2 linked regions of the Methylosinus sp. H3A genome follow. The protein of the gene in region 2 interacts with the protein of the main gene of each other region in a pairwise test. Links are inferred from orthologs where the notes say so. Each region holds a gene or a part of one and is shown on either strand. Other genes may lie near its edges.

Region 1 (7,152 bases), 2.0 Mb from region 2 along the record:
GGCGGCGATGCCCTCGGCGGCGTTTTTCACGATATTGGTGAGCGCCTGCGACAAGAGCCGCCGGTCGAAGACCGCGAAGACCGGCGCGTCCGGCAGTGTCAGTGTCATTTCCACGTCGTTATGGGCGACTCGCGTCAGAAAAAAGGCCTGGCGCATGCAGTCGCACAGATCGTCGCGCTCGGGCCGCGCCTTGGGCATGCGGGCGAAGGAGGCGAATTCGTCGACCATGCGCTTGATGTCGTCGACCTGCCGCACGATCGTGTCGGTGCATTGGTCGAAGATGTCGCGCTCGAAGGTGATGTGCTTGCCATATTTGCGCTTCAGGCGCTCGGCGGAGAGCTGGATCGGCGTCAGCGGATTTTTGATCTCATGAGCGATGCGCCGAGCGACATCGGCCCAGGCGGAGGTCCGCTGCGCGGTGACGAGATCGGTGATGTCGTCGAGCGTCACGACGAAATCCGAGCCCCCCTGCTGCATGCTCGCCGAAGTGACTCGAACGGCGAGCGTCAGCTCCTTGGCGCCGCGCCTGATGTTGATCTGCGTCTGAATAGCGCGCGGAAAGGCTTCCACCGCATCGGCCAGAATGGGCGCGATCTCGGGGAGAGCTTCGGCCGCCCGCGCGCCGATCGCCGCCGTGGCGCCGTCACGTCCCGCTCCGCCGACGAGAAGCTCCTCCGCCGAACGGTTGAGCACATTGATCCGCCCCTCCGCGTCGACGCCGATGACGGCCGCCGGCACGCCGGAGAGCACCGCCTCGGTGAACAGACGCCGCTCCTCGTTCTGGCGATTGGCCGTGAGCAGACGGCTCTGCTGCTGCTCGATCTCGCTGGTCATATTGTTGAAGACGGCGCCGAGCCGGGCGAGATCGCCGTGCGAGCGCTCGACATCGACGCGCACATCGAGATTGCCGGCGGACACTTGATCGGTCGCGGCGATGAGCGCGCGGATCGGCGCGACGAGCCGGTCGACGAAGTCGAGACCGACCCAGACCGCCGAGAGCAGCATTATGGTGGCGAGCAGCGCATACATGACGGTGAAGGCCTTCTTCACCGCGCCGCGATAGGCCTCGAAAGCGTCATAGGTGGCGATGAGGCTCGCCGCCTGCTCCGGAAATTGCACGCCGAAAGGATCGACCGGACGCGTCACATAGAGGAATGTGTCCGGAAAGGTCGACAGCGGCCGCAGCGCGACGAAAGTGCGCCCGTCGTCGATGACGAGGCAGAGCGGCTCGCCTATGCGCGCATCCTCGAAATCGGAAGCCGGCGGCGCGATGACGATCGCCGAGCCGTCGGCCGTCACATCGACGCGCTCCAATATCTGTCCGTCGGTCTTGACGATCGCCGCCACGGAAAAACCGAGGAAGCGCGCTCGCGAGACAAAAAATTCGTGGAACAGCCCGCGATCGGCGTTGAACATGGCGCGCGCGCGATCGAGGTCCGAGGCGGAGAGCTGCGCCTCCTGCAGCAGCGAGCGGCATTGCGTCTCGCGGAACACGCGCGCCGCCTCCGCCGTGCTATGCACCGAGGTCTTCACCATGGCGAGGAATTGCGGGTTCAGCGCGCGCTCGAGCGTCACCGAGCCGACGATGGCGAGAATGATGGCCGGCGTCAGCGCCAGCACGGAGAAGAAGCCGACGATGCGAATATGGAGCCCGGCCGCCGCCGCGCCGCGCCGCCAGGAACCGATGAGCGAGCCCGCCTTGACCAGCACCAGAGTGGCGAGCAGGACCAGCGCGACCGCGTCGGCGAAGAACAGAGGATAGACGACGTCGCTGGTCGGCGCGACGGGCGCGAGCTCGGCCATGACGAAGAAAGTCGCGAGCGCGCAGGCCACTGCCGCGACGACCGCGATCGGCCCGAACCACAGGCGCCAAGATCTTTTCCTGGGCGCGGCCGGCGGCGCAGGCGCCTGAATCTCTCCCGCCATGGACATGCGCCTGTATAGGTCGCGATGCGCGGAGTGGCAATCTCGCGCGCTCCCTTCTCCCGCGAGCGGGAGAAGGAGTCCGCGCTATCGCGGCGAGCGCATCAGGCGGATGTCGAGATCGTTGACCTTCTTGCGCAGCGTGTTGCGGTTGAGGCCGAGCAGCTCCGCGGCCTTGATCTGATTGCCCCGCGTCGCGGCGAGAGCGGCGGAGATCAGCGGCACCTCGATCTCGCGGATGACCCGATGATAGAGGCCCGGCGGCGGCAGGCGATCGCCATGGTCACGGAACAGCTTGGCGAGATGCTGCTCGACCGAGGTGGAGAGCGTCAAATCCTTGTCGGAGGGCATATCCGCCATGACGGACGTCGCCGGCAGGAGCCGGTCGCCGGGCGAAGCCTGACGCATCTCATGCTCGAGCTCGAGCTCCACCACCTGCTCGGTGATGACCTCCTGCGGATGCAGGGCCGCGAGGCGCCGGATCAGATTCTCCAGCTCGCGGATGTTGCCCGGCCAACGATAGCGCTTCATGCGGTCGAGCGCCGCCTGCTCGATATATTTCTGCGGCAGGCCCTCGCTCGCCGCCACTTTGAAGAAGTGATGCACGAGGTCGGCGATGTCCTCCGAGCGCTCGCGCAGCGGCGGCAGCCGCAGCGGCACGACGTTGAGGCGGAAATAGAGATCTTCGCGGAACAGGCCCTGCTGGATCAGCGCGCGCAGATCCTTATTGGTCGCGGCGATGATGCGGACATTGGTCTTGATCGGCGTGCGGCCGCCGACGGTCGTATATTCGCCCTGCTGCAGCACGCGCAGAAGACGCGTCTGCGCCTCCATCGGCATGTCGCCGATCTCGTCGAGGAACAGCGTGCCGCCCTCGGCCTGCTCGAAGCGGCCGATAGAGCGCTGATTGGCGCCGGTGAACGAGCCCTTCTCATGGCCGAACAGCTCGCTCTCGATGAGATCGCGCGGAATGGCCGCCATATTGATGGCGACGAAGGGGCCCTTCTTGCGCTTGCCGTAGTCGTGCAGCGCGCGAGCGACCAGCTCCTTGCCGGTGCCGGACTCGCCATTGATCATGACAGTGAGGTCTGTCTGCATCAGCCGCGCGAGCGAGCGATAGATCTCCTGCATCGCCTGCGAGCGGCCGACGAGGGGCATGCCCTCCATATCGTCCGGGCCGTCGATCTCGTTCTTCTTGCGCGGCTCGGCCATGGCGCGGCCGACGATGCCGACCAGCTCCTTCAGATCGAAAGGCTTGGGCAGATAATCATAGGCGCCGCGCTCGGAGGCGCGGATCGCGGTCATGAATGTGTTCTGCGCGCTCATCACGATGATGGGCAGATCGGGGCGCAATTTCTTGATGCGCGGCAAAAGCTCGAAAGCGTTCTCGTCCGGCATCACGACATCGGTGACGACGAGATCGCCCTCGCCCGATTGCACCCAGCGCCACAGGGTTGCGGCTGTGCCGGTCGTGCGCACCTCATAGCCGGCGCGCGACAGCGCCTGCGCGACCACCGTTCTGATCGCGGCGTCGTCGTCGGCGACCAGAATCTCGCCGTGGGTCATCGGATTTTTCTCCAGCAGATCGTTCTCACGAGCGGCGCTCTCTTGGCGCCGGCTCCGGTCCCTCGGCGACGGGAATTTGTTTTCTGGCTCGTCGTTCGTCTGCTCGTTTCTCCTCGTCTTTGTTGCGATACATCGGCATCAGGATACGGAAAGTGGTTCGCCTCGGATGAGATTCGCATTCGACGATGCCGCCGTGGTCATTGACGATCTTGGCCACCAGTGCAAGTCCGAGGCCAGTTCCGGAAGTCTTCGTGGTGACGAAGGGATCGAACAAATGCGCGGCTATGTCCTCGGGCACGCCGCGGCCATTGTCGCGCACACAGAATTCGAGCGGCAGGCCGACCGGGCGCTTCTCGCCCAGCGTGCGCAGGCTGACCCCGGGCCGGAAGGCGGTGGAGAGCTCGATCTCGCCGTCTATGGCGTCGCCGATCGCCTCGGCGGCGTTCTTCACCAGATTGAGGAACACCTGCACCAGCTGGTCGCGATTGGCGGCGACGGGCGGCAGCGAGGGGTCGTAATTCTCGATGAAGCGAATGTGGCGGGCGAAGCCGCTGCGGGCGACGCGCTTCACATGGTCGAGAACGACATGAATATTGACCTTTTCGCGCTCGAGCGGCCGCGAGTCGGAGAACACCTCCATGCGGTCGACGAGGCGGACGATGCGGTCGGTCTCCTCGCAGATCAGCCGCGTCAGCGCCCGATCTGCGTCTCCCACCGAGCTTTCCAGCAGTTGCGCAGCGCCGCGAATGCCCGACAGCGGGTTCTTGATTTCATGCGCGAGCATCGCCGCGAGCCCAGAAACCGTGCGCGCCGCCCCCCTATGGGTCAGCTGCCTGTCTATTTTATCGGCAATTGTGCGCTCTTGCAGCACGACCAGCACGCCACCCTCGCTCTCGGGCAGCGGCGCGCAATGCACATCGACGCGCCTTTCGCCCTCCATTCCGGGGCGGCCGAGGTCGATGCGATATTCGTTGATCGCCGAGCCGCGCTCGCGCACCTGCTCGATGAGCGCGAGCAGCGGCGAGCCGAAGGGCACCAGACGGCCGAGCTCCTGCCCGATGAGGATCGGCTTGCCGATCTCGAAAAAGGACTCGGCTGCGGCGTTGGCGTCGACGATCACGCCGTCCGGGCGGATCGCCAGGATCACATTCGGCAGCGCCTCGAGAATGCAGGCGCGATTGTCGTCGGCGATAACGCGCAGCCTCGCGCCGACGGGCGTCGTGAGCGCGCTCTTGCGCCGCTGCGGGTTGGATTCGGCCGTCATCTCGACACCTCGGACTCATTTTCGGGCGCGGATCGCGCGCCGATCCTCTATGGGACTTTCGCGTCAGCAATGTGCCGGAGCCGGCTCCCTTTGCGCCGGCTCGAGCGAGAACAGCCGGCGAAGAAGTCCACGGACTTCTTCGGCCGAGGCGGAGGCGACGAGCGCCCCGCGCAGACGCGCGCGCTCTTCGGCGCCTCCTTCCGCCCGCTCGGCGTAGGCGGATAGATGCTTGCGCGCGTGGCGCAGGCCGGCGTTCGCGCCCATGGCCGCGAGCAGGCCGTCCAAATGGTCCAGCGCCGCCTCGAGCCGCGCTGTCGCGGAGGGCGCGGCGCGGCGACGGCCGGTCGCCAGAAAATGCGCGATGTCGCCGACGAGCCAGGGCTGCCCCAGCGCCGCCCGGCCCACCATCACCGCATCGGCGCCCGAAGCCGCGAGCATCGCAGCGGCGTCCCGCGGCGAGGCGCAGTCGCCATTGGCGACGACGGGAATTTCGACGGCGGCCTTGACCTCGGCGATCGCCCGCCAATCCGCCCTGCCCTCGTAGAATTGCGCGCGCGTGCGGCCATGCACCGTCACCATGGCCGCGCCCTCGGCCGCGACGAGACGGGCGAGCTCGGCGGCGTTACGGCTAGAATCATCCCAACCGAGCCGCATTTTGACGCTGACCGGAACCGAGACCGCCGCCACGGCGGCGCGCACCAGCTCGGCGGCGAGCGCGGGCTCGCGCATCAGCGCGGCGCCGGCGAGGCCGCCGGTCACGCGCTTGCAGGGACAGCCCATATTTATGTCGATCAAAGTGGCTCCAGCGGCTTCGGCCCGGCGCGCCGTCTCGGCGACGCCGACCGGATCGCGCGCCGCGATCTGGACGATATGGGTGTCGAGGCCGGAGCCGTCGAGCCGATGGCGGGCCTCGGCGTCGCCACGCGCCAGTGCGCTCGCCCCGACCATTTCGCCGACTGCCGCGGACGCGCCGAAACGCAATGCGATCCGCCGCATGGCGAGATCGGTCACGCCGGCCATGGGGGCGAGCAGCGCCCGCCCCTCGAGATGAAGCGAACCGATGCGCAAAGGCGTGGCTCCTATGGTCTCGCCTATAATTTCATCAGTTGTCATCGTGCCTATACTATATGCAGACAGCCATACGTACGCAATGAGTACATCCCCGAGATTCGCGAAAATTGACGCCAAGGTGAAATTGACGCGACAGCGAAAAAGCGGGAGAGGAACCTTCTATGAGCTCTTCCTCGACCATTGCGATCCTCACCGTCGCCGGCGGCCGCGGCGTGCGCGCGGGCGACGGCCTTCCAAAACAATATCGTGCGCTCCTCGGCAAGTCTGTGCTGGCGCGCACGCTCGAAGCCATGCACCAAGCTGCGCCTTCGGCTACGCTCGTCGTCGCCATCCACGCCGACGACGCCGAGCTCTACCGCGCGAGCGTCGCCGAGCTTTCGGAGGGCGCGCGGGATCGGCTGCTCGCACCCGCGATCGGCGGCGCGACGCGGCAGCAAAGCGTGCGCAACGGCCTCGAGGCGCTGGCGGCCCTCTCCGCCTCCCCGGATATCGTGCTGATCCAGGACGCGGCGCGGCCCTTCGCCGATGCGGCGCTCATCGGCCGGGCGATCGAGGCGGCGCGCGCCCATGGCGCGGCTGTGCCCGGCCTGCCGCTCGCCGACACGGTGAAGCAGATCGACGCGGAAGGCGTGGTGACGGCGACGCCCGACCGCGCCAGCCTGCGCTTCGTACAGACGCCGCAGTCTTTCGCCTTTCCGCTGATCCTCGAGGCGCATCGGCTCGTCGCCGGGAGCGGCGGCGAACTCACCGACGACGGCATGGTCGCCGAGGCCGCCGGCCACAAGGTCCATGTGTTCGCGGGCGACGCCGCCAATTTCAAGCTCACCACGCCGGAGGATTTTTTGCGCGCGCAAGACAGGCTGCTCGGCGAGCTCTCGGATATTCGCACCGGCCAGGGCTACGATGTCCACGCCTTCGGCGAGGGGAGCGAGGTCTGGCTCGGCGGCGTCCCGGTGCCGCATACTCATGGCCTCGCCGGCCATTCCGACGCCGATGTGCTCGCTCATGCGATCACCGACGCTCTGCTCGGCGCGCTCGCGGACGGCGACATCGGAAAGCATTTCCCGCCCTCAGACCAGCAATGGAAGGGCGCGCCCTCCTCCATATTTCTGGCCTTCGCGGCCAAGCGCGTGCGCGAGCGCGGCGGGATCATCGCCCATGTCGACGCCACCATCGTCTGCGAGGCGCCCAAGGTCGGCCCGCATCGCGACGCCATTCGCGAGAGCCTCGCGAAAATCATGGAGATCGATATCGGCCGGGTGGCGGTGAAGGCGACGACCTCCGAACGTCTGGGCTTCACAGGTCGGCAGGAAGGCATGGCGGCGCTG
Region 2 (7,235 bases):
GACCGTCGGGATCGCCTTCAGCTCCTCCGGCGGCAGGTCGTAGAGATCCTTGTCCGAGGGCTGGCCCGGATCGATCTTGTTGGCGATGCCGTCGAGACCCGCCATCAGCATGGCCGAGAAGGCGAGATAGGGATTCGCCGTCGGATCGGGGAAGCGAACCTCGACGCGCTTCGCCTTCGGGCTGGTCGCGAAGGGGATGCGGCAGGAGGCCGAGCGGTTGCGCGACGAATAGGCGAGCAGCACCGGAGCCTCGAAGCCCGGAACCAGGCGCTTATAGGAGTTCGTCGACGGATTGGTGAAGGCGTTCAGCGCCTTGGCGTGCTTGATGATGCCGCCGATATACCACAGGCATTCCTGGGACAGGCCGGCGTATTTGTCGCCGGCGAACACCGGCTTGCCTTCCTTCCAGATCGACTGGTGGACGTGCATGCCGGAGCCATTGTCGCCATAGACGGGCTTGGGCATGAAGGTCGCCGTCTTGCCGTAGGAATGCGCGACCTGATGGATGGCGTATTTGTAGATCTGCAGATGATCGGCGACGGTGACCAGCGTCGCGAATTTCAGACCCAGCTCATGCTGCGCGGAAGCGACCTCGTGATGGTGCTTCTCGACGGCGACGCCCATGGACGCCATGGCCGCCAGCATCTCGCCGCGCATGTCCTGAGCGGAGTCGATCGGCGGGACCGGGAAATAGCCGCCCTTGGTGCGCACGCGATGGCCGAGATTGCCGCCCTCATAGGCGGTGTCGGAATTGGTGGGCAGCTCGACGGAGTCGACGGTGAAGCCGGTGTTGTAGGGGTCGGTCGAGAAGCGCACGTCGTCGAAGACGAAGAATTCGGCTTCCGGGCCGAAGAACGAGGTGTCGCCGACGCCGGTCGCCTGAAGATAGGCCTGGGCCTTCTTGGCGATGCCGCGCGGGTCGCGGTTATAGGGCTGGCCGGTCGTGGGCTCGACGACGTCGCAGACGATCGACAAAGTGGAGGCGGCGAAGAAGGGGTCGTGCGTGACGGTCGAGAGATCGGGCAGGAGCGTCATGTCCGACTCGTTGATCGCCTTCCAGCCGGCGATGGAGGAGCCGTCGAACATGATGCCTTCGTTCAGCGCTTCCTCGTCGACGATCGACACGTCGAAGGTGACGTGCTGCCACTTGCCGCGCGGATCCGTGAAGCGGAAATCCACATATTTTACGTCATTGTCGGCGATCTGCTTGAGAACGTCCTTGGCCGTTGTCATGTCGTGGAGCCTTCATTTCGATGTGGACGGTCGAGTCCTAGTGTAGGGACGCGAATGTCAGCCGCGGGGCGGCGGGGCGTAGCGAATTCGGCGCCGGCTAGATCGCGTCCGCGCCGGTCTCGCCGGTGCGAATCCGGATCGCGCCTTCGACGTTGGAGACGAAGATTTTTCCGTCGCCGATGCGTCCGGTCTGCGCGGCTTTGCGGATGGCCTCGACCGCGCGATCCACCGCATCGTCGGCGAGCACGATCTCGATTTTCACCTTGGGAAGGAAATCGACCACATATTCCGCGCCGCGATACAGCTCGGTATGCCCCTTTTGGCGACCGAAACCCTTCGCCTCGGTGACAGTAATGCCCTGCAGGCCGGCGCCTTGGAGCGCTTCTTTTACTTCATCGAGCTTGAAAGGTTTGATGATCGCCTCGATTTTCTTCATTCACCTTTCCCCGCATCCCGACTCGAGGTTCCCCGAGAACGCATCCGCCTCACCGAAGAACCGCCGCGCTTCTATCATTTGTCACAAAAAGGCGCCATGCCGAAAATCAGCGACTATGCCCAATAGAAGGGCGCTGGCGCCTGATAGACAATCAGTTTGCTCATGAATCGGATATGACCGGAAGGTCGGCGCGCGCGCCCCATTCGGACCAGGAGCCGTCATAGACGGTGGCCGGCCGTCGTCCCGACGCGGCCAGCGCCAAGCTCAGGATCGAGGCGGTGAGGCCGGAGCCGCAGCTCGCGACGATCGGCCGCTCGGGATCGATCTTCGCGCGCGCGAAAACCTCCTCCAGCGCCTCCGGCGCCTTCATGCGGCCATCGGCGACGAGATTGCCGAAGGGCAGGTTGAGCGCGCCGGGCATATGGCCGGAGCGCAGGCCGGGGCGCGGCTCGGGAACGCTGCCCGCGAAGCGCTCGGCGGAGCGCATGTCCACGACCTGCGCGGAGCCGTCGGCCAGCGCTCGCGCCACATCCGCCGAGTCGGCGACGAGCCCGCGGTCGACGCGCGGCGTGAAATGGCGCGGCGCGCGGTGGGCTTCGCCCTGCTCGAGCGGACGGCCTTCTGCCTTCCAGGCCGGCAGGCCGCCGTCGAGGACGGAGACGTCGGTGGCGCCGAAGACGCGCAGCGTCCACCACAGGCGCGGCGCGGAGAAGAGGCCGAGGCTGTCATAGATCACCGCGCGCATGCCGTCGCCGAGGCCGAGCTTGCGGACGGCCGAGGCGAAGGCGACCGCGTCCGGCAGCATATGCGGCAGGTCGGTCGAATGATCGGCGATGGCGTCTATGTCGAAGAAGACGGCGCCTGGAACATGGGCGTCGAGATATTCGGCATGGGCGTTCCGGCCGGCGGCCGGCATGTGCCAGGAGGCGTCGAACACGATGACGTCCGGCGCATGGAGATGGTCGGCGAGCCATTGCGTGGAGACGAACAGCGTCTCGGGATCGATGTTCGGGGCGGCTCTCGTCATTGCGGTCCTCCTCGCGGCGATCCTCTGGCGACCCTCCGGGGGGCGATGGCGCCGGCGTCGCGATCGTTGTAGTCAATGTAGCAGAATCGATTCGTTCCCAAAATCGCCGAAAAGACGAAAATCGAGACCATGCTCGACATTCCCGGCAAGGCCTGCGGTCCCTGCGCTTTCTGTTGCAAGGTGCTGGAGATCGAGGAATTCACCAAGAAGGCCGGCGTCTGGTGCGAGCACTGCACGAAGACGAGCGGCTGCGGCGTCTACGCCACACGGCCCGACGTGTGCCGCGATTATCACTGCCGCTGGAAGGAGGAGCGCTCGCTCGGCGTCCAGCTGCGGCCGGACAAGGTCGGCACGCTGCTGATGGACGATCCCGACAGCGACGAATATCATGCGGTCTGCGATCCCGAAAAGCCGTTTTCCTGGCGCAATCCTCTCGTATTCAAGCATCTCGTGAGCGAGGCGAAGGCCGGCCGCATCGTGGTCGCCAAAGCGGGTCTGCGCGCGTGGCGCATATTCGCCGACGGCAGCTGGCAGGAGTGGGCCTGAATCGAGCCCCTTCCTCCGGCGCGATCCGAGCATCGACAAGCGCTCTCGCCTGGCCCATCGTGGCGATGACTGATTCGATCGCAGGTCTTCGAATGGCGTTTTTCTCATCTGTGCTGGAAAGAGCCGGACGCGGCTCGACGCCGGAGCTCGTCGCGCTCGCTCTGCTCGTCGCGGCCTCTCCCTGCCGGGCGGAGACGCTCAAGGCGCATTACTCTTTGAGCCTGCTCGGCCTGTCGATCGGCCACGCCTCGGCCGACGGCGTCATCGACGCGCGCAATTATCGCATCGACATTTCGATGCGCACGACCGGCCTCGCCTCGCTCGTCAACGACACGCGCGGCGCCGCCACCGCGGCCGGCGTCGTCTCGCATGAGGGGCTCGCGCCGGCGAGCTACGCCAACACCACCTCCAACACTTATGAGACGCGCACCGTCCGCATGGCGCTCGCCGGCAATTCCGTGCGCGCCGTGCATGTCGATCCGACGCCCTGGGACATGCCCGTCCGCATTCCGGTGACGGATGGCAACAAGTCCCACATCACAGATCCGGTGAGCGCGCTGATCATGAGCGTTCCGGCGAGCGAGCCGCTCGTCGGGCCCTCGGCCTGCAATCGGACGATCCCCGTCTTCGACGGCGTCACCCGTTTCGACGTGACCCTCTCATTCGTCGAGATGCGCAATGTCGAGACGCGCGGCTATTCCGGGCCGGTCTCCGTCTGCGCCGCGCGCTATCGTCCGATCTCGGGGCATCGGCCGGACAGTGTCTCGACGCGCTTCATGGCCGAGAACAACGATATCACCGTCTGGCTTGCGCCTCTGCCCATGGCGCATGCGGTCGTGCCCTATCGGATGGCGCTGCGCACCACCGTCGGCATGCTGACCGTCGAGCCCGCCGAATTCCATCTCGGCGGGCGTCGCCAGGCCGCGGATCAATAGGCGCGCGAGCGGCCTCTTCAGTCGAGGCGGATTTCGCGCGTCTTCTTGCGGTTCAGCCGATCGGAATCATATTCGAGATAGCGCACCTCTCTCGGCTCCGCCGATCCCGGCGCGAGGCAGAAGGAGGGCGAGGGCGTGAAGCGCCCGTCCGGTCCGGCGAAACATTCCGAAAAGCGCACTTCGCAATCGAAGGACGTCTCCGTGTGGGGCGCGACGCGGGCGACGAGCGCGCGCGCTTTGTCCACTGCGCCGGCGCAGAGGCCGGCGTCGAGGCCATAGGCGCGGCACTGCTGGACCGTCGCCATGTAGCGCCCCTCGCCCGAACAGGCGGGTGTGCGGCGATAGCCGAAGAACCAGACGGCGCCGATGAGCGTCGCGAGGGCGGCGACGGCGATGAAGGTGAGAGAAGGGCGGGCCATTGGCGTCGGTTTTTCCGTTCTTCTTCGTCGAGCCGCAGCTTCATTAACGGCGCCGCACGCGGCTCCGCAAGCCCCAAAGACGGCGATGAGGGCGGCGCCGCATCTTGACGAGCATCAAAGGCTAATATAATTGCCAGCAACGTGTCGCGGGCGTGGATCGCGGCCTGGCTCGGCCGCTCGAAGAGGAGCGCCGGGCGTGAAAGACCGTCGGCGCGTCTCGGATCGCGGTCGGCCCATCCAGGGCGTTCTCGGAATTCGAGCCGGCGATGATATCCACCAAAGCGTATCTCACTTAACAGGCGAGACTTCGTCTGTCTTGGGTGATATCGTTGCACGGCTGGCAGCCTGAACGAGATCGGGCGTTAAAGAGGAGGAAGCGTTATGGGAGCAATTCTCGAGCTTACGAGCTATGCGGCGACGCCGGTTGGCATGATCGCGATCATCGCGCTCGGCGCCGCGGCGTATTTCGCCGCTCGCTGGGTTCTGAGCGACTGACGCTTCAGAACCGGTCTACGGATATGATGCGGCGCATCGGCTCGTTCGATGCGCCGCTTCTTTTTGGCGTCGTCGCGCTGGAAAGAATCCGCCTCGAGCGTTGCGAAAGATGCGCCGAGGCTTTCCAATGGAAGCCGCAGGTTATATAGTCGGGCCTACCCACTCGGGGGGCGCCGCCGCCCGAGTGCATCCTGGCTGCGACCGCAGCGCTTTCACTTGGAGTGGCCCATGGCCTCGACGTCTTCGACGAAGCTCGGAGATGAACGACCGCGAGCCGTCGGACGTCCCGGGCCGATCCGCGCGCCCGAACGTCCCGCGACGCAGGCGGCCGACAGCGCGCCGACCGCTCCACGCCAGAAGGCCGAGCGTTCGGGCGAAGACCGCGGCGAGACGGGCGCGGCTTTTCCGATCGACGTCGCCATCGCCGACAAGAGCCCGCTGATCCTGGCCGGGCTCGAGGCGCTGCTCGCCGACGACCGCCGCTTCAATCTCGTGCTGAAGGTCACGGACGGCGAGGAGTTTCTCGACGCCGCCAAGCTGCAGCGCTTCCAGATCGCCATCATCGGCTGGCAATTGCCGACGCTGCACGCGCGGGAAGTGCTGCGCGCGCTGTCGCGCCAGCCCTCCGCGCCCAAGATCGTCGTCTATAGCGGCACCAATGATCCCGCCGCGCCGGCGGAGACGCTGCAATTGGGCGGCGCCGGCTTCGTCAGCAAGCGCGCTCCGCCGGAGCGCCTGCTCGACGTGCTCGCCTCGGTGGCGGCGGGCGACATGGTGTTTCCCTTCGTCGACATCCGCAAGATGCGCGCCGATCCGCTGGAGAATCTCACTCTGCGCGAGCGCAGCCTGTTGTCGGCGCTCGGCTCCGGCCACACCAACAACCAGCTCGCCAAGGATTTCGGCGTCTCGATCAACACGATCAAATTCCACTTGCGCAATTTGTTCGAGAAGCTCGAGGTGCGCAATCGCGCCCAGGCGATCGCGCTGTTCCTGGAGATGAAGCACGGCTCCTGGACCGCGGCGACCTCGGGCGGCCGCGCCGAGTCGGCGGGCGCCTCCCGCTCCAGGAAGTCCTCGCGCGACTGACGCGCCCAGTGACGCGCGTTTACTGGCCGGCTTCGGGCGCTGGAAACAGAGCGTCGGTCTTCCCGGTCAGCCAGTAGGCGAGGAGGCCGATCCATTCATGCGCCGTGAGATCGACGAGCCGGAGCATTTCGGGCGCGTTCTTGTGAAGGCTGATGTCCATCCAGGATCCCCTCGTGTGATAGGCGACGGGATAGGGGATCGCTGGAAAGCCCACCCGTCGAAAAATGCCGACAGAGCGCGGCATATGCATCGCCGATGTGACCAGTAGCCAGGGCTCCCCCGGCCGCGGCGACGCCAGCTCGCGGGAGTAGACGGCGTTCTCGAATGTGTTGCGCGATTTGTCCTCGAGGATGATCCGCGCCGGATCGACGCCCATCTGCTCGAGAAATCGTCCGGCGACCTGCGCCTCGGAAAAGGGCGAGCCGCGCAGCGACGACGAGCCTCCCGAGAAGAGGATGCGGGCTTGCGGATAGCGGCGCGACAATTCGACTGTGGCCGTCAATCGCTCGGCGGAATCATTGAAGGCGACGCCGCCGCGCGCCATGCTGATGTTCTCGTCGAAGGCGCCGCCGAGCACGATGATTCCACCGGGCGCCGGCATATCGGCCGCCGGCCGCGCGAAACGATTTTCCAAGGGCAGCGCCAGATAGATCGCGAGCGGCGAAAAGGACATTGCCAGAAGGGCGAGCACTCCCGCCGTCGCCAGCGTGCGGCCCGTTTTCGCGAAGCGCGTGAATAGCAGAGCGACGCCGATCGACGCGAGAAGCAAAGCCAGATGCGCCGGATTGACGAAGAATTCGGCGATCTTGGAAAGTTGAAAGAACATTGTCGCTCGCAATGGTCGGGGCCGTCGGCGACGGGCGGACGCCTGCGCGGCGCCCGCCCGCCCGACGATCGCTCACATATTCGGATAATTCGGGCCGCCGCCGCCCTCCGGGGGAACCCAATTTATGTTCTGCGCCGGATCCTTGATGTCGCAAGTCTTGCAATGCACGCAATTCTGCGCGTTGATGACGAAGCGCGGATCGCTCTTCGTCGCCTCCTCCGCATAGACCACC

What was found. The genes of interacting proteins can lie anywhere in the genome.
Region 1: the proteins of IY145_RS10500 (region 2) and IY145_RS19760 interact in binary tests that used the Escherichia coli proteins (3 or more experiments, as listed by UniProt). The link is inferred for Methylosinus sp. H3A from one-to-one orthologs.

Annotation. Positions count from the first base shown.
Region 1 is NZ_JADNQW010000005.1:3,625,022-3,632,173, reverse strand. Bases 2,635-5,520 are described here. They hold IY145_RS19760 (two-component system sensor histidine kinase NtrB), read right to left. Parts: upstream 4,754-5,520; coding sequence 3,515-4,753; downstream 2,635-3,514. Other genes in these bases: dusB (tRNA dihydrouridine synthase DusB), read right to left, coding at 4,817-5,520; ntrC (nitrogen regulation protein NR(I)), read right to left, coding at 2,635-3,489. Outside these bases: IY145_RS19770 (sensor histidine kinase), read right to left, coding at 1-1,932; more of ntrC, read right to left, coding at 2,011-2,634; more of dusB, read right to left, coding at 5,521-5,821; IY145_RS19750 (bifunctional 2-C-methyl-D-erythritol 4-phosphate cytidylyltransferase/2-C-methyl-D-erythritol 2,4-cyclodiphosphate synthase), read left to right, coding at 5,986-7,152.
Region 2 is NZ_JADNQW010000005.1:1,607,947-1,615,181, forward strand. Bases 1-2,969 are described here. They hold IY145_RS10500 (P-II family nitrogen regulator), read right to left. Parts: upstream 1,670-2,969; coding sequence 1,331-1,669; downstream 1-1,330. Other genes in these bases: glnA (type I glutamate--ammonia ligase), read right to left, coding at 1-1,233; sseA (3-mercaptopyruvate sulfurtransferase), read right to left, coding at 1,830-2,696; IY145_RS10510 (hypothetical protein), read left to right, coding at 2,826-2,969. Outside these bases: more of IY145_RS10510, read left to right, coding at 2,970-3,242; IY145_RS10515 (DUF3108 domain-containing protein), read left to right, coding at 3,335-4,177; IY145_RS10520 (hypothetical protein), read right to left, coding at 4,195-4,596; IY145_RS10525 (response regulator transcription factor), read left to right, coding at 5,320-6,177; IY145_RS10530 (YdcF family protein), read right to left, coding at 6,197-7,003; IY145_RS10535 (electron transfer flavoprotein-ubiquinone oxidoreductase), read right to left, coding at 7,076-7,235. UniProt on the Escherichia coli protein: P-II indirectly controls the transcription of the glutamine synthetase gene (glnA). P-II prevents NR-II-catalyzed conversion of NR-I to NR-I-phosphate, the transcriptional activator of GlnA. When P-II is uridylylated to P-II-UMP, these events are reversed.